4 regions of the Arthrobacter sp. MDT2-34-1 genome follow, and region 1 is predicted to be linked to each of the others. Evidence: riboswitches for the same ligand, from Rfam matches in the RefSeq annotation. Region 1 holds a riboswitch; each other region holds the start of a gene.
What was found. A riboswitch is a leader RNA that binds a small molecule or an ion and turns the genes downstream of it on or off. The one in region 1 is predicted to bind S-adenosylmethionine.
Positions count from the first base shown of each region.

Region 2: linked by a shared signal. The riboswitch ahead of AC5RVV_RS08075 (flavin reductase family protein) and the one ahead of AC5RVV_RS16565 (bifunctional o-acetylhomoserine/o-acetylserine sulfhydrylase) in region 1 are both predicted to bind S-adenosylmethionine.
Region 3: linked by a shared signal. The riboswitch ahead of AC5RVV_RS14145 (O-acetylhomoserine aminocarboxypropyltransferase/cysteine synthase family protein) and the one ahead of AC5RVV_RS16565 (bifunctional o-acetylhomoserine/o-acetylserine sulfhydrylase) in region 1 are both predicted to bind S-adenosylmethionine.
Region 4: linked by a shared signal. The riboswitch ahead of AC5RVV_RS14220 (LLM class flavin-dependent oxidoreductase) and the one ahead of AC5RVV_RS16565 (bifunctional o-acetylhomoserine/o-acetylserine sulfhydrylase) in region 1 are both predicted to bind S-adenosylmethionine.

Region 1 is NZ_JBNHGO010000004.1:144,194-148,389, reverse strand. It holds gene AC5RVV_RS16580 (CPBP family intramembrane glutamic endopeptidase) at 1-126, shown strand, start outside; gene AC5RVV_RS16575 (hypothetical protein) at 297-1,265, opposite strand; gene AC5RVV_RS16570 (VOC family protein) at 1,440-2,081, opposite strand; SAM riboswitch class IV at 2,309-2,423, shown strand; gene AC5RVV_RS16565 (bifunctional o-acetylhomoserine/o-acetylserine sulfhydrylase) at 2,491-3,816, shown strand; gene metX (homoserine O-acetyltransferase MetX) at 3,897-4,196, shown strand, end outside.
Region 2 is NZ_JBNHGO010000001.1:1,733,424-1,737,619, forward strand. It holds gene AC5RVV_RS08065 (hypothetical protein) at 219-431, shown strand; gene AC5RVV_RS08070 (prephenate dehydratase) at 519-1,388, shown strand; SAM riboswitch class IV at 1,551-1,665, shown strand; gene AC5RVV_RS08075 (flavin reductase family protein) at 1,718-2,224, shown strand; gene AC5RVV_RS08080 (aldo/keto reductase) at 2,274-3,263, opposite strand; gene AC5RVV_RS08085 (alpha/beta hydrolase) at 3,397-4,196, opposite strand, start outside.
Region 3 is NZ_JBNHGO010000003.1:158,677-162,872, reverse strand. It holds gene malQ (4-alpha-glucanotransferase) at 1-1,881, opposite strand, end outside; SAM riboswitch class I at 2,205-2,299, shown strand; gene AC5RVV_RS14145 (O-acetylhomoserine aminocarboxypropyltransferase/cysteine synthase family protein) at 2,392-3,867, shown strand; gene AC5RVV_RS14140 (CoA-binding protein) at 3,864-4,196, shown strand, end outside.
Region 4 is NZ_JBNHGO010000003.1:176,331-180,526, forward strand. It holds gene AC5RVV_RS14210 (acyl-CoA dehydrogenase family protein) at 1-762, shown strand, start outside; gene AC5RVV_RS14215 (APC family permease) at 777-2,240, shown strand; SAM riboswitch class I at 2,343-2,432, shown strand; gene AC5RVV_RS14220 (LLM class flavin-dependent oxidoreductase) at 2,521-3,942, shown strand; gene AC5RVV_RS14225 (DUF1206 domain-containing protein) at 4,021-4,196, opposite strand, start outside.

The sequences.
Region 1 (4,196 bases):
GTCTTCGGCTACGCCTATACAAAGGCCAAGCGGGTGATGCCGCTGGTGGTGGCGCACGCGCTGCTGGATATTGCCGGCTTCGTCGGCTACACGCTGCTGGGGCCGGCCATCGGCATCGGCACGTAGCGGGCACAAAGAGTTGCCGGCCATCGGCATCGGCACGTAGCGGGCACAAAAGAGTTGCCGGCCATCTATTGGAGCCTGGTACACGTGCTCCGGCTGTCTCCAGAGCCGCAGCCGAAACCTTCGCAACGGCTCGCCCCCAAGTCAGGAGTGGTGCCGGGGAGAATTGACCGCTACATGCCCGTCCACGAGTTGTTCCACCTATCCTGGGGAAGGCCCGCCATGGAAAGGGACCGGACGATGCCCAGTGGTGTGTCGGTACCTGTGGGCTGGAGCGCGTCCCACATCCAGCGAACCATGCCCGCCCCCGTCGCCCGAATGCGGTCCTCCCGCCTCTTTTCCGCCTCCACTACGTCGGCGGGACTACGGCTCCGAAGGTACTCGTTTCGGGAGTATTTTCCTGCACCATCGAATTCGCCGGCGAGACGAAATTGTTCCCAGTAGAAGTCGACGATGCCGACACGAACTCCCTGCGAATCGAAGACAGGGTACTGCAGTAACGGCTCCGGGAAGTGGTTCAGGTACATCAGAGCCCGGGAGTACGATTCGCCTGGCGACTGCGAGGCGGGATCGGCGAAGGCGAGAACCCGTTTCACGCGGTTTGACTTTCCCGGTGGCAAAGAACCGGCCAGATCAAGAATCCGGGTGGCCTGCAGGGCGGGAAGGCCGAGGTGGCGGTCCACGCGAAGCGCATGGTCCATTGCGGGAACGGCCTCAGCGAAGGGACTATGCGCCGCCACATCGACAACGGTTTGTGCCCGGGAAGTGATCAGGTAGCCGTTGCGGCTAACGAGGGGTTCCAAAAGTTCCCTGCGATGCCACCGGATTCCGCCACGGGACCGACCATGCGTGCCGTTGTAAGCCAACAAGTCCACGTCTAGAGAGCGGCCAATTACCGGAAGTCCCCACACCGCCGCCGCAGAGCGCTGGACAAGGACTCTGTCGGTGCGTCCGGTGCCGACGGCGGCCTCTATGTGTAGGCGCTGCTGCTCCCACCATGGCAACCGCGAGTATTCCCCGGCGGCCGCATACACGCCGCGCCGCAAGCGGACCAATTGTCCTTCCGCAGCTTGTCGGGCGACATCCCGGCGTCCTGGACCCCACTTCTCCAGGTCCCTCACATAGATCAGTTTCACGTCCATACGGGACAGCCTCGGCGGCCTCATGGCGGTCGGGCACGCGGGGAGGAGCTGTGTGGAAAAACGCTGCCCTGCAGGTCGATCTGGAGGGCTTGTGAACGCAAAAGCTCCGTTTCGGGCGTCTGCTCCTTCTATAACGCGGAGCGGACGCCCGAAACGGAGCGATGCCGGGAGAACTTACAGTTCCACGATCCCGTTGGCGGTTTCGAAGCGGACGGACAGGATGCCCGGCGTACCGTTCGGTGCCGTCCAGGCGACCTTGACGTCGTCCAGCAGGCCGTCGACCGGCGTGCCCAGCCAGTCCGCCACCCGCTCGGAAGAGCCGGCGATGGTCAGGCCGATCAGCTTGACCGTGGCGGGGCGGGCGTTGGACGGGTGCAGCGGTTCGGTGCCGTCATCCCAGCGCAACATGTAGGGCACCTGCGGGTCGGCGATGAGGCCCTTGATCCCGATCTGCTGCCAGCTCAGTTCCTGCCCATCCGGGAACTTGCGGTTGCCGGGAACCGCGTGGCGGCCCAGCCGTTCTTCGAACGGGGTCAGGTCGTCGACCGCCACGCACCAGCCCATCCAACCGCCGCCGGCTTCCGACCGCGCCCGCACTGCCTGGCCAAAGGGGGCCTTGTCGGAAGCGGGGTGGTCGAGCACCTCCACGACCTCCAGGTAGTGGTGGTCGGTGAGGGGGAAGATCATATTGCGGGTGCCGAAGCGGGGATGAACCCCGCCCTTGACGGCGTCGATGCCTAGGGCTTTGGAGATCCGCTCTGAGGTGGCAGCCAGACCGTCGGGTTCAGCGGCATAAGAAACATGGTCGAAGCGCATGGCATTATCTTGGCACTTTGTGAACCCGCTCTCGACTTAGGGTGACCTAAGTCACTCAATTTGCGGCTCGTGGGGAACGCGCCGTTCCGGACAGCAATTCCGCCTCCCCGGCACGCGCCGGCAACAGTGACGAAGCGGACGGTCGGACAGGCGGTCCGGAGACCGGTGCCCAGTCATAAGGTGTCATATTGTTGCGGCCGCCGGCTTGTCTGCGGAGACTGGAGGCAGGTCATGAGTGCCAGCGCAAAACCCCGGTTTGCTGGCCGGCAACCCTCCAACCGCGGTGGGGTGCCCCGGGTGAAGACCAGGCAGCCGCCATAAGGCGGTGCGCAAGCGCGGGTCACACCCGGGACAGACATGCCGGCACGGCCGGATCCCGGATGGCCCCTTCCAGTGAAGGAGTTGCACCATGTCCAACGCCGATTGGTCCTTTGAAACCCGTCAGATCCACGCAGGGCAGGAGCCGGACGCCGCCACGGGCGCCCGCGCACTGCCGATCTACCAGACCACGTCATTCGTGTTCCCCAGCGCGCAGAGCGCGGCCGACCGGTTCGCCCTGTCCGAACTGGCACCCATCTACACCAGGATCGGCAACCCCACCCAGGAAGCGGTCGAGACCCGGATCGCCAACCTGGAGGGCGGCGTCGGCGCCCTGCTGCTTGCTTCGGGCCAGGCCGCGTCGACGTTCTCCATCCTCAACCTGGCCGAGGCCGGCGACCACATCGTGGCCAGCCCCAGCCTGTACGGCGGCACCTACAACCTGCTGCGCACCACGCTGCCCAAGTTCGGCATCGAGGTCACCTTCGTCGAGGATCCGGACAACCTGCAGCAGTGGCGCGATGCCGTCAAGCCGAACACCAAGGCGTTCTTTGGCGAGGTCGTCTCCAACCCGCGCCAGGACGTGCTGGACCTGGAGTCGGTCAGCGCCATCGCCCACGAAAACGGCGTGCCGCTGATCGTTGACAACACCTTGTCCACCCCGTACCTGATCCGCCCGATCGAGTGGGGGGCCGACATCGTGCTCCACTCGGCCACCAAGTACCTCGGCGGCCACGGGACGGCGATCGGCGGCGTGATCGTCGACGCCGGCACGTTCGATTTCGCCGCCGACCCCGAAAGGTTCCCGGGGTTCAACACGCCGGACGACACCTACAACGGGCTGGTCTTCGCCCGCGACCTCGGCGTCAACGGCGCTCTGGGCGCCAACCTGGCCTACATCCTCAAGGCCCGGGTGCAGTTGCTGCGCGACCTGGGGTCCGCCATCTCGCCGTTCAATGCCTTCCTGATTGCCCAAGGGCTGGAGACGCTGAGCCTGCGCGTGGAGCGGCATGTGGCCAACGCTCAGAGGGTGGCCGAATTCCTGGAAGAGCACGACGACGTTGCCTCCGTCGCGTACCTCGGCCTGCCCTCCAGCCCCTGGTATGAGCGCGGCCGCAAGTACGGCCCGAAGGGGACCGGCGCCATCGTCGCGTTCGAAATCAAGGGCGGCATCGAGGCCGGAAAGCGCTTTGTGGACGGCCTTGAACTGCACTCGCACGTGGCCAACCTGGGCGATGTGCGCTCGCTGGTGATCCACCCGGCGTCGACCACCCATGCCCAACTCTCGGCCGCGGAACGGGTCGCAGCCGGGGTGACCGACGGTCTGGTCCGGCTGTCGGTAGGCATCGAGAACGTCAACGACATCATCGCCGACCTGGAGGCCGGTTTCCGCGCCGCCAAGGGTGCGGACGACTAGGCAAGCAGGTAGAGCGCAGCGTGACGATAGTGCAACCGCAGGAACTGGTGGAACAGGCAACCGACGGCATCCTGCGCCGGATGCCGGTTGGTGCGCTGGAGCTGGAAGCCGGCGGCTATCTGCCCGAGGTGGTCCTCGGCTTTGAGACCTGGGGCACCCTGAATGCGGACGCGTCCAATGCCGTCCTGATCCAGCATGCCCTGACCGGCAGCACGCATGTCGCACGCGGCTACTCGGACGAGGACGGCTGGTGGGACGACCTGGTAGGCCCCGGTGCCACGATCGACACGGAGCGCTATTTCGTCGTGGCCGCCAACATGATTGGCGGCTGCTACGGCTCCACCGGTCCCTCGTCGCCGGCTCCGGACGGGACGCCGTGG
Region 2 (4,196 bases), on a different contig from region 1:
GCATCCGCGGGGGGGGTCCCGCCTGCACCGGTCCACAGCACCACGCCGCCACGCCGGGTGTGGCGCACGCCACGCCGGTGCGAAATTCATCTGATGTCATCTGGGATGGCAGAATGTAAAGTTCCATGCACCGTTCCGCATGGCAGGCTCGTTCCGGCCGGAAGCTTCCATCCCGCGTTTCTCCTGCGCGGAAACCTCCGGCCACGAAAGGCAGAACCATGGCCACTTCCCTGGCTACCAAGTCGTTGACCGCACAGACGGCTTCCGAAGCGCACGATCTCCTGAATGCTGCGGTCGAAGAGTTGCAAAAGCTCGCCGCCATCGACGGCGATTGCGGCATCTTGGTCACTCGCACCGGCCCCGGGCAGTTTACGGTGGAGCTGAGCGACGACGTGCCCTACGGCATCACCCAGGAATCGCATCTGTACTAAGCGGTTGGCGGGCCGGTCCCGGTTATATGACGCCGCCCGGTTGCCCGGAATGAAGCGCCGGCCCGCCCCGGTGGGATAATTTCGCCCATGGCTCCAGCGATTGCGTACCAAGGTGAACCCGGCTCGAACTCCCACATGGCTTGCCTGGAAGTGCGCCCCGGTTGGGAAGCGGTGCCGTGTGCCAGCTTCGAGGATGCGTTCGCTGCCGTCACCGGCGGCGAGGCGGAACTGGCCATGATCCCCATCGACAACTCGATCGCCGGGCGGGTGGCGGACATCCACGCCCTGCTGCCGAAGACCACCCTGCAGATCGTGGAGGAATTCTTCCTGCCCATCCGTTTCAGCCTGCTGGGCGTACGCGGGGCCACCGTGGAGCAGGCCCGGGAGGTGCACAGCCACATCCATGCTTTGGGCCAGTGCCGCAAGCTGATCCGCAGGCTCGGGCTCACTCCGGTCATCGCCGGCGACACCGCCGGTTCGGCCCGGGAGGTGGCCGAATGGAAGGACCCGACCAAGGTCTCCCTGGCGCCGCCGATGGCCGCCGAACTCTACGGCCTGGAGGTTTTCGCGGAAAAGGTCGAAGACGATCCGACGAACACCACACGGTTCGTGGTGCTGGCCGACCGCCGGCCGGTCCCGTCCCGCGAGGAACTTCCCGGTCCGGCCGTGACCAGCTTCGTGTTCCGCGTGCGGAACGTGCCGTCCGCGCTGTACAAGGCGCTGGGCGGTTTCGCCACCAACGGCATCAACATGACCCGGTTGGAGAGCTACATGGTGGGCGGCGAGTTTGCCGCCACCATGTTCATGGTGGACGTCGAAGGCCACCCGGACGATCCGGCCATGGTCCACGCCTTCGAGGAACTGGACTTCTTCACCACCGAAATCCGCATCCTGGGCGTCTACCCGGCGCATCCGTTCCGGCAGCAGACCGTGCGCCCGGGCGCCGCCGCGCAGTAGCCGTGGCGCCAGCAGTCGGACAGTAGCCTTCGGGGCAGCAGCCGTCGCACGGCCGCCCGTCGGGCAGCAGCCACCTCGCGTGGCCCGGGAGTAAAACGCTGCATTTGACGAACTGTTACCGGCGTTTGACCCAGGCCCTTCCCCGCTCTTAGCGTGGAGACGAATCAAGAGCGCCAACTTCACAGCCCTGGCTGGTTGGCCGGCAACCCTCTACCGTAGCGGGGTGCTCCAGGTGATGATTCGGCCCGCCGGGGATGTCGGCAGGCAAGTACGCGTATCCACCCGCAGCAGCTCGGCCGCAGCGGATGCGCCCAAGCCCCAAGGACGCCATGTCGCTACACCATGACCTGACCCCCCACACGTTGCGCTCCGCCTTCGGCCGGTTCCCCTCGGGCATCGCGGCGCTGTGCGCGACCGTCGACGGCGAGCCGCAGGGCATCGTCGCCTCCTCGTTCACCGTGGGCGTCTCCCTCGAGCCGCCGCTGGTGATGTTCGCCGTGCAAAACACCTCACGGACCTGGCCGCTGGTCCGGCGGGCCAACCGGATCGGCGTCTCGGTGCTCGGCACCGGGCACGACGGCGTCTGCCGCCAGATCGCGTCCAGGACCGGTGACCGCTTTGCCGGCCTGAGCCTGCACGGCACCGACGACGGCGCGCTTTTCCTCAACGACGCGGCGCTCTGGCTGGACTGCTCGGTGCACCAGGAAGTCCCGGCCGGGGACCACCACGTCGTGCTGCTGCAGGTGCACGGACTGTCCACGCACGACGGCACCCACGAGCCCCTGGTCTTCCACGATTCCGCGTTCCGCCGGTTGGAACAGCCGGCCTTCGTCTAGGACGCATGGTCCCGGCCCCGCCCGCAGCTGCGGGGCCGGGCGCGGGCAGCTAAGGCAGCGGCCTGCCTCGGGCCGCCACCCACAGGGAGTACCACTCCTCGCGGGTCATCGATGCTCCAACCGCTTCCGCCTCGGCACAGGCCCGGATCCGGTCCGGGCTGCTGGTACCGACGACCGGCCGGATGCCTGCCGGATGCCGCAGCAGCCAGCCCAGCACCACGGCCTCGGGCGGGCACCCCTTGTCCCGGGCAAGTTCCGTGACCAGGGCTGCCGCTGCTTGATCCGCCGGGGGAGAGGCATCCGCGGGCGCGGAAGCATCCGGTGTCGCGGCCTCCGCTGCCGCACGCCCGCTGTACCGGCCCTGGGCCAGCGCTCCCCAGGCCTGCAGCTCCACCCCGTGGGCGGCGCAGTATTCCAAGGTGCCGTGCGGGAAGCTGATCCCCGGTCCCTCCGGGTGGTTCACCAGCACCCCTGACTCCAGCCAGTCGCGTCGGTACAGGCTCATTTCCAGCTGGTTCACCGCCAGCGGTTCATCCAGCGCCGACTGCAGCCAGCGCATCTGTTCGCCGGACATGTTCGAGACACCAAGGCGGCGGACCTTCCCGGCCATCCGAAGCTCGTTGAACGCCGCGGCGATCTCTTCGGCCGGCGTCAGCGGATCGGGCCGGTGGATCAGCAGCGTATCCAGGTGATCGGTGTGCAGCCGGCGCAGGCTCTCGTCGGTGCGGGTCAGGATGGCTTTCCGCGAGGAGTCGTAGTGCCCGACCATGCCGGGGGCCGGCAGCCGGATGCCGCATTTGCCCTGCAGCCGGATCGAGTCGCGCAGCTCGGGACTTCCGGCCAACACCCGCCCGAACGCGGCCTCGGCCTTGCCGTGGGCGTAGATGTCGGCGTGGTCGAACGTCGTGATCCCGGCCTCCAGCGCCGCCGCCACGGCCGCGTGCGCGGCCGCCACATCGGCCGCTTCCAGCGGCCCGCTCCCCCAGCCACCACCCAACCCCATGCAGCCGAATATGAGGCGCGAGCCGGCGTCGTTCATTGAAAGTTCCCCCTTCGCTGGACAGGTTTCCAGCGTACGACGGCGGTGCCCGGGGAGGCGTCGGCGCCGGCCGGGTGATGCAGACACCGAAGAACACTCCTCGTAGCGGGGCGCCGATTCAACTCGGGCGGCATCAGCCGGTGTGGCGACGGAGGAACGCCACGCTGCGCTCCAGCACCTGCCACGCCGCTTCCAACTCCAGGTTGAACTGGAACTGGTGCCCTAGGCCGGCCTCCGTGTGGGGGAAGAACTCCTCCACGGCCGCGCCCTTGATCCGCAGCGCTTCGACCAGCCCGAGCGAGTGCGGCAGCAACGGGTCCGTGTTGCCCGCTGACACGAAAGCCGGCGGGTAATCGGCGCCCACGTGCTTGGCCACGGAGGCCAGCGCGACGTACGGACGCTCCAGATAGTCTTTGGCCCCGGTGTAGGACCACAGCACCGTGCGCAGGTAATTCTGGTTCCCGGCCTGGTCCGCCCCGGCGAGCGAGAGGTCGTACGCCCCGCAGTGCAGCAGCACCGCGCGCAGCCGCTCCGGCTTCATGGGCGAGGCAATGCCGAGCCTTTTGGCATAGTCGGGATCGGCGATGACGAGCGCCAGTTGCGCGGCAATTTGCGCGCCCGCCGAGTCCCCGGCCAGCACGATCCGCTCGGTATCGATGTGAAGCCGCTCGGCATTGTGTTCCAGGTAGCGCAGCGCGGCGGCCGTCTGGCGCACCGGCGCGGGGTAGCGGCGCACGTGGGCCAGCGAATAGTCCACCCCCACGGCGGTGAAGCCGTAGGAGGCGAGGATTCGAAGGTAATTGGCGACGTCGTTCTTGGTGCCGGAGATCCAGGCCCCGCCGTGGATCCAGACAATTGTCGGAAGACGCAGCGAATCCTCGGCCGCCTTGTCCGGGAAGAACACGTCCAGGCGGGTATGCCCGTGGTTGCTGA
Region 3 (4,196 bases), on a different contig from region 1:
TGCCTGATCCAAAGCCCGTTCCTCCTCCACGGGCCGGTTCAGCAGGCCCAGCGATTCACGCAACTCCACGTGCTTGCCCGCCAGGTAGCCGGCGGTAGGCGGCAGGTCGTGCGTGGTGACGCTGGTCAGGCAGGAACGGCGGTAGCGCTCGGGTGCGCGGGGGCTGCCGTCCTCGTACTCAAACCACAGGATGGAGGTCCCCAGGATGCCGCGCTCGGCCAGGTAGTCCTGCACGCCCGGCTCGAACACCCCGAGGTCCTCACCAATGACGACGACGCCGGCCCGTTCCGCTTCCAGGGCGAGGATGCCGATCAAGGCCTCGTGATCGTAGTACACGTAGGCGCCTTCGCCGGGAGGGCTGCCGGCGGGAATCCACCACAGCCGGAACAGCCCGAGGATATGGTCCACCCGGATGCCGCCGGCGTGCCGCAGGACGGTCCGCAGCATGTCCCGGTAGGCAACATAGCCGGATTCGGCCAGGCGGTGCGGATGCCACGGGGGCTGTGACCAGTCCTGGCCCTGTTGGTTGAACATGTCCGGCGGCGCGCCCACGGAGATGCCGGGGGTCAGCACATCCTGCAACGTCCAGGCGTCGGCGCCGGTGGGATGGACGCCGACGGCGAGATCGTGCACTATCCCGATGTTCATTCCCGCATCGAGGGCGCTGGCCTGCGCCGCCTCGAGCTGCTCGTCGCACAGCCACTGCAGCCATTGATGGAACTCGATGCGGTCCTTCAGCTCGCTGCGCTGCGCTTCGATGAACACGGCATCCGACCACTCCGGTGCCCCGGCCGGAACAGTTTCGGCCATGGCACACCACAGGGCAAAGCGCTCCAGCCCCTCGCCTTCCTGCGCGCGGAAGGCCTCGAACCGCTGCTGGCGTTCCGCGGACCGGGGCACAGCGAAGACCGTTTCCAGCGCCTGCAGCTTGGCCGCAAAAACCAGGTCGCGGTCCAGGATGCCGGCGTCCAGGTTCGCGTCGTGGAAGTTGTTGGCCAGCGGGATGCCGCGGGCTTCGGGCACGTCCTCGACCCGCAGGTACAGCGGATTGACGAACCGGCGCGTGGAGGGCAGGTAGGGCGAGGGCTCCACCGGCGGTTTCGGCTGGGCCGCGTGCAGCGGGTTGATCAGGACGAAGCCCGCGCCCTTCGCGGCGGCCGTCTCGGCGAGGCTGGCCAAGTCATGCAGGTCACCGATGCCCCACGAGGACCGCGAGCGCACGGAGTACAGCTGTGCCATCAACCCCCACGTCCGGGGCAGGCGGTCCGCGGTGGTCAGGCGCCGCGGGGTGACCACGAGGGCGCACCGCGCCTCGCTGTCGGTTGGCTCCGGGGCCGCGCCGGTTCCGGGCTCCATCGATTCCGACCGGTCCGGGGCCGCGCCGGTCCCGGCCTGCATCACCTCCGGCATTTCCGGGGCCGCGCCGGTCCCGGCCTCCATCGGCTCGGACCGCTCCACGACCTCCAGCGTGTGCCAGCCCAGCGGGATGTCCGCCGGCACCACCGCCGTGAAACGAACAGGCGGGGCACCTTCCGCATCCTCCGACCCGCCGGCCAGCACCTCGACGTCGCGCCGGGAGCCGTCCTCCAGCAGGATCCGGACCCGCGGACGGACGCCGCGCCGCGCATTGACCGGAACCTCGGTGGCAGTGCCTTGGCGGACGACGACGGCGGGCGGCAGCGTGCGCTGCACCGGTGCCAGTTCAGCGGCCCGGAGGGAAGCCGTCACGTCGTCGTCGGTGGCACAGGGGACGCCCAGCGCGGTGAGGACGGAAACCAGCGTTGCCTCACTGACTGTTTTCTCGTCGCCATCCCAGCCGCGGAAGGTAATGCCAACGCCATGTTTTCCCGCGAGGCGCTGCAGCGCCGAAAGTTCAGCCATAGACCCAATCTACGGTGAACTGTCCGGACCCGGGAACGTTCGTCACGCCGGTACGGCGAAGGTCGTGGCTCCGACGCGCGGCGAGCACCGCCGTCGTGCCGGGCATTCGCAGGCCGGACAAACAGCGAGGCGTCGTCCGCAATTCCGAACGTCCAAAGCGTTCGCGAGGCCGGGCGGCGAAGGCGAGCACCGCCGTCGTACCGGGCCGCCGCAAGCCCGGGCAACCGCACGGCGTGCCGCCTCAGGGCCCGGGCGCCCACAGCCCGGACGCAACGCGGCTCAACATTTTTTGGTGCCGCGGCCGTTGGTTGCGAGAATGGACGAGACCATCCCGAGCGGTTGAGAGATCTGGCTCTTTGACACCGCAGCAACCATCCGGACGCCACCGGAAAGGTGCTACCGCCAGAAGCGATGGAGAGAGCGCAAGCAATCTTTGATCCGGACGGTGCCTGCACGGTGCCGCCAGGACCGTCATTCCGGGAACCCAAGTTTTGAAGGAGCAACCGCCTGATGGCTGAACGCACATTCGGTTTCCGCACCCGTGCCCTGCACGCCGGCGGCACGCCCGACGCCGAGCACGGTGCCCGGGCCGTACCGATCTACCAGAGCACGTCGTTCGTGTTCAAAGACACCGACGACGCCGCGAACCTCTTCGCGCTGCAGAAGTACGGCAACATCTACTCCCGCATCGGCAACCCCACGGTCGCCGCGTTCGAGGAGCGCATCGCCTCGCTCGAGGGCGGCATCGGCGCGGTGGCCACATCCTCGGGCATGGCCGCCGAGTTCATCACCTTCGCGGCCCTGGCCGGGGCGGGCGACCACATCGTGGCCTCGTCCAAGCTCTACGGCGGCACCATCACCCAGCTGGACGTGACGCTGCGCCGGTTCGGCGTGGAGACCACGTTCGTCGACTCCAACGACCCGGCCGACTTCGCCGCGGCCATCGGGGAGAACACCAAGGCCGTCTACACCGAGATCGTGGCCAACCCGTCCGGCGACATCGCGGACCTCGCCGGTTTGGCCGCGGTGGCGCACGACGCCGGGCTCCCCCTGGTCGTGGACGCCACCCTGAGCACGCCCTACCTGATCCGCCCGATCGAGCACGGCGCGGACATCGTGATCCACTCCGCCACCAAGTTCCTGGGCGGCCACGGCACCACCCTGGGCGGCGTCGTCGTCGAATCCGGCCGTTTCAACTGGGGCAACGGCAAGTTTCCGCAGATGACCGAGCCGGTGCCCAGCTACGGCAACGTGTCCTGGTGGGGCAACTTCGGCGAGTACGGCTTCCTCACCAAGCTCCGGTCCGAGCAGCTGCGCGACATCGGCCCGTCGCTGTCGGCACAGTCCGCGTTCCAGCTGCTGCAGGGCGTGGAAACGCTGGCGCAGCGGATGGACGAGCACCTGGCCAACGCCCGCACCGTGGCCGAGTGGCTGGAAGCCGACGAGCGCGTCTCTTGGGTCAGCTACGCCGGCCTGCCCGCCCACCCGCATTACGAGCGGGGCCGGAAGTACCTGCCCAAGGGCGTGGGCTCCGTGTTCAGCTTCGGCGTCAAGGGCGGCCGCACCGCGGGCCAGAAGTTCATCGAATCGCTGCAGCTGGCCAGCCACCTGGCCAACATCGGCGACGCCCGCACCCTGGTGCTGCACCCGGGATCGACCACCCACCAGCAGCTCACCGCCGACCAGCTGGTGGCTGCCGGCGTGCCCGAGGACCTGATCCGCATCTCCGTGGGTCTGGAAGACGTGGACGACATTCTCTGGGATTTGGACCAGGCGCTGGCCGCCTCGCAGCAGGCCGGCGCCGAGCACGGCCCCAGCCGCGACCATGAGGACGCCGCGTTCGACAGCTCCGAGTTCGCCTCGCCCAGCTATGCCGGCGAGTCCTGCACGATCCCGGCGGAGCGCTCCCCCCGGACAGAGCCCGGAACGCGCGTAGTCGAGTCCGTCGAAGAACTGATCGAAGCCGAAGAAGGAGCCGCCAAGTGACCGCGACACCGGAACGCACCTGGATCGGCCCGTCCGCCGCGGAGCGTCTGAACATCCTGCGCAACACCAAATCCATCGCCATTGTCGGCGCCTCGGACAAGCCGAGCCGGGCCAGCTACTTCGTGGCCACGTACCTGCTGTCCAGCTCGCCGTACAAGGTGTATTTCGTGAACCCGGTGGCGAAGGAGATCCTGGGTCAGCCGGTGTACAAGTCGCTGGCGGACCTGCCCGAGGTGCCGGACCTGGTGGATGTCTTCCGCAGGCACGACGACCTGCCCACCGTTTTGGAGGAAACCCTGGCCGTCGGCGCCAAGACGCTCTGGCTGCAA
Region 4 (4,196 bases), on a different contig from region 1:
TTCGACGACTGGGACGGTTTCGGCCAGCGGCTCACCGGCAGCGGCACCACCGTGTTTACCGACGCGGTGGTGGACCCGGCCAACGTGTCCGCCTTCGCCGACCGCTTCCCGTACCAGACGGCGCTCTACCAGCACATCCTGCTGGTGACTCTGGCCGGCATCGCCCAGGGCGTCACCAGCGAAGCCGCAGAGAACGTGCGGGACCGCAAGCGGGTGTTCGGCCACGGAAACGCCCCGCTGGTCCGGCACGACGCGCAGGTCCTCCAAGTGGTCGGCGAAATCAGCGCCACATCCTATGCCGCGAAGGCAACCACCCTCGGCGTTGCCCGCAGCCTGGACCGCGTCTTTGCCTCGCGGCAGTCAGGCGCCGATGCCGAGAAGGCGGCCAACATCGCCGTCGAACTGGAATCGGGCCGGGCGCAGATTGTGCTCAGCGCCTTGGTCCCGGACGCCGCGGGCGCCCTCTTCAACGCGCTCGGCGCCTCCTCCACCAGCACCGGCAAGGCGCTGGACCGGCACTGGCGCAACGCCCGCACAGTCGCCACCCACAACCCGTTCATCTACAAGGCGCGGATCGTCGGTGACTGGGAAGTCAACGGCGCCGAGCCCCCGTACGTCTGGTCGATTGGCGAGGCCAATGCCGACGCCGCGCGTCAGCCACAGAGCGACGGCGCCAGTCAGTCACCCACCGACGTCACGCGTCAGCCACAGAGCGACGGCGCCCGTCCAAACAGCCAAGCCGCCCGCTCCGCGGCCCTCTAGGAAGAAGCCAAACCATGTCTGTATCCGTCAATAACCCAATCCTCGCCGCACGCGCGGCCGCCGCGGCCGCCAATGCCGGTGCACCGCGGCTCTCCGGCCGGCTGGGCGTCGCCAGCATCGTGCTCATCGTGCTGGCGGCCGCGTCGCCGCTGGGAGTCATCGGCGGAACCGTCCCGCTGGCCATCGTCAGCGGCAACGGCGCCGGCCTTCCCTTCATCTACCTGCTGGCCATGGCCATCCTGCTGTTGTTTGCCGTCGGCTTCACCACCATGACACCGCACGTGCCAACGGCCGGCGCGTTCTTCAGCTACGTCGACAAAGGCCTCGGCCGCAGGGCTGGCCTGGGGGCGGCCTTCGTGGCCCTGCTCTCGTACCTCGCGCTGGAAGCCGGCGTCTTCGGCCTGCTGGCGCCGGCCGTCGACGATGTGGTCCGCGCCTACGGCGGGCCGGCACTGCCATGGTGGGCATGGGCCGCTGCCGCCCTGGCCGCCGTCGCCTGGCTGGGCCACCGCAACATCGAGCTCTCCGGCAAGGTGCTGGGGGTACTGCTGGTCGCCGAGGTGCTGATCGTGCTGGTTTTGGACGCTGCCGTAATTTTTGGCGGCGGCGGCCGCGAGGGCCTGTCCACCGGGTTCGTCACCCCGTCCACCGTGCTGTCCGGGGCGCCCGGCATCGCGCTGTTGTTCGCCATCCTGAGTTTCATTGGCTTCGAGGCCACCGCCGTGTTCCGCGACGAGGCACGCGACCCGGACAAGACGATCCCGCGCGCCACCTATGTCGCCCTCATCGTGGTGGGCGGCTTCTACGCGCTCTCCAGCTGGCTGCTGATCAGCGTGTGGGGCGACGAGGGCATCGTCCAAAAGGCCACGGAGGCGCCCGGCACCTTGCTCTCGGAGACTACCGCGCTCTACCTCGGAACCGCGGGCAGCCACGTCATCCAGGTACTGCTGGCCAGCAGCCTGTTCGCCTGCATCCTGTCCCTGCACAACATCAGCTCACGCTATTTCTTCCAGATCGCCGGACAGGGCATTTTCCCCGCCAAGCTGGCCGGCACGCACACCCGGCACCACTCGCCACATCTGGCCTCGGCCGCTTCGACCGGAGTGGTGGCCCTGTTCCTGCTGGCAGCCGTCGTGGCCGGCTGGGACCCGATCGTGCAGTTCTACACCTGGTTTGCCGGTTTCGCCTCCCTGGGCGTGGTGGTGCTGATGACGCTCACCAGCATCGCGGTGCTGGTCTTCTTCCGCCTGCAGGGCGCACCGGCCCGCGACTGGAAGCGCTCCGTCGCACCGGCTCTCGGACTCCTCGGGCTGCTGGCCATCCTGGGCCTGATCCTGCAGAACCTGCCCACCCTGGTCGGCAACAGTGTGCCGCTGGCCATCGCCGTCGTCGTCCTGATCCTTGTCTGCCTGGGGGCCGGAGCGGTGGCGGGATGGAAGCGTCCGCAGGTCAAAGCCGGCTCCGCCCCGGCGTCGTGATTCTTACCCCGCGTGACGGAGGGCGCCCCGGCGTCGTAATTCTTACCCCGCGTGACGCGGAACATTTCCCTCCGGGGCGCCCGCGGGTGTCCAATGGAGGGGTACCCATCCAGAGCGGCCGAGAGACCTGGCTTGTTGACGCCGCAGCAACCCCCTCCCTGAGGAAGGTGCTACCGCCAGGACCGATGGAGAAGCTCGATCTCTCGTTGGTCTTCCGTTGGCAGCCGCATGCCCGACGGAGGGCCGGCGCGGGCTCTTCTCATCAGAAAAGGAGCCTGACATGACCGTAAACAACCCGCAGCCCAACCCCCGGCGCCAGATTCGTTTCAACGCCTTCGACATGAACTGTGTGGGCCATCAGTCGCCCGGACTGTGGCGCCACCCGCAGGACAAGTCCGCCACCTACAACACCATCGGCTACTGGACCCACCTGGCCAAGGTGCTGGAAAAGGGCCTGTTCGACGGCCTGTTCATCGCCGACGTGCTCGGCACCTACGACGTCTTCGGATCCTCCAACGAGACGACGCTGCGCGCCGGCACGCAGGTCCCCGTGAACGATCCGTTCATGCTGGTCTCGGCGATGGCCGCGGTGACCGAGAACCTCGGCTTCGGCGTCACCGCCGGCACAGCCTACGAGCACCCCTACCCGTTCGCCCGCCGCCTGGCCACGCTGGACCACCTGACCAACGGGCGGGTCGGCTGGAACGTGGTCACCGGTTACCTGCCCTCGGCGGCGCGCAACATGGGCCAGGAAGACCAGTTGGAGCACGACGAGCGCTACAACCACGCGGACGAATACCTCGAGGTCATCTACAAGCTGCTCGAGGGCTCGTGGGAGGACGACGCGGTGGTCAAGGACGTGGAGACCGGCGTCTTCACCGACCCGGCGAAGGTCCACGAGATCCGGCACGAGGGCAAGTACTTTAAGGTTCCCGGCATCGCCATCACCGAGCCGAGCCCGCAGCGCACCCCGGTCATCTTCCAGGCCGGGGCTTCCAAGCGCGGCACCGAGTTCGCCGCCGGGAACGCCGAGGCGGTGTTCGTGACCTGCCCGACCAAGGAGATGCTGGCCGCATCGGTGAAGAAGATCCGCGACGCCGTGGAGGCGGCCGGGCGCGACCGCTACGACGTCCGCATCTACGCGATGCAGACCGTGGTGACCGGGCCCGACACCGCCGCCGCGCAGGCCAAATTCGCGGACTACAAGTCCTACGCGGACATCAACGGGGCGCTGGCGCTGATCTCCGGCTGGATGGGCGTGGACCTCTCCACCTACGGCCCGGACGACGTGATCGGCGGGAACGTGAAGTCCAATGCCATCCAGTCCTCGGTGGAGACCTTCCAGAAGGCATCCGGCGACAGCGGCAAGCCGTGGACCATCCGCCAGCTCGCCGAATGGGTCGGCGTCGGCGGTTTCGGCCCGATCACCGTCGGCTCCGGCGCGGAGGTGGCCGCCAAGCTCGTGGAGTGGGTCGACGAGACCGACGTGGACGGGTTCAACCTGGCCTACGCGATCACCCCGGGAACGTTCGAGGACATCGTGGAATTCGTCGTGCCGGAACTGCAGAAGCTGGGAGCCTACCCCACGGAGTACGCGCCGGGGACCCTGCGCAACAAGCTCTTCGGCCGCGGCGACAAGCTGCCGGAGAACCACCGGGCCGCCGGCTTCCGCCTGCAGAACGCGCTGGCCCACCGGGCGTAGGCATCGGCAGAACCATCTAAACAACGACGGCGGTGCGCCTGGCCCACGGGGAGGCGTACCGCCGTCGTTCTCCGGTGCCTACATCTTCGCGTAGCGCGCCCGGGCGCCCATGTAGAGGCCGTAACAGATCAGGCCAACGGCGACGACGGCGAGTGCGGCCGGGCCGAAAGCCTGGTCGCGCAGCGCCTTGAGCGCCCCGTCCAACCCCTTGACCTCCTGCGGGTCGTGCTGCACCGCGGCCACCGCCAGCAGCA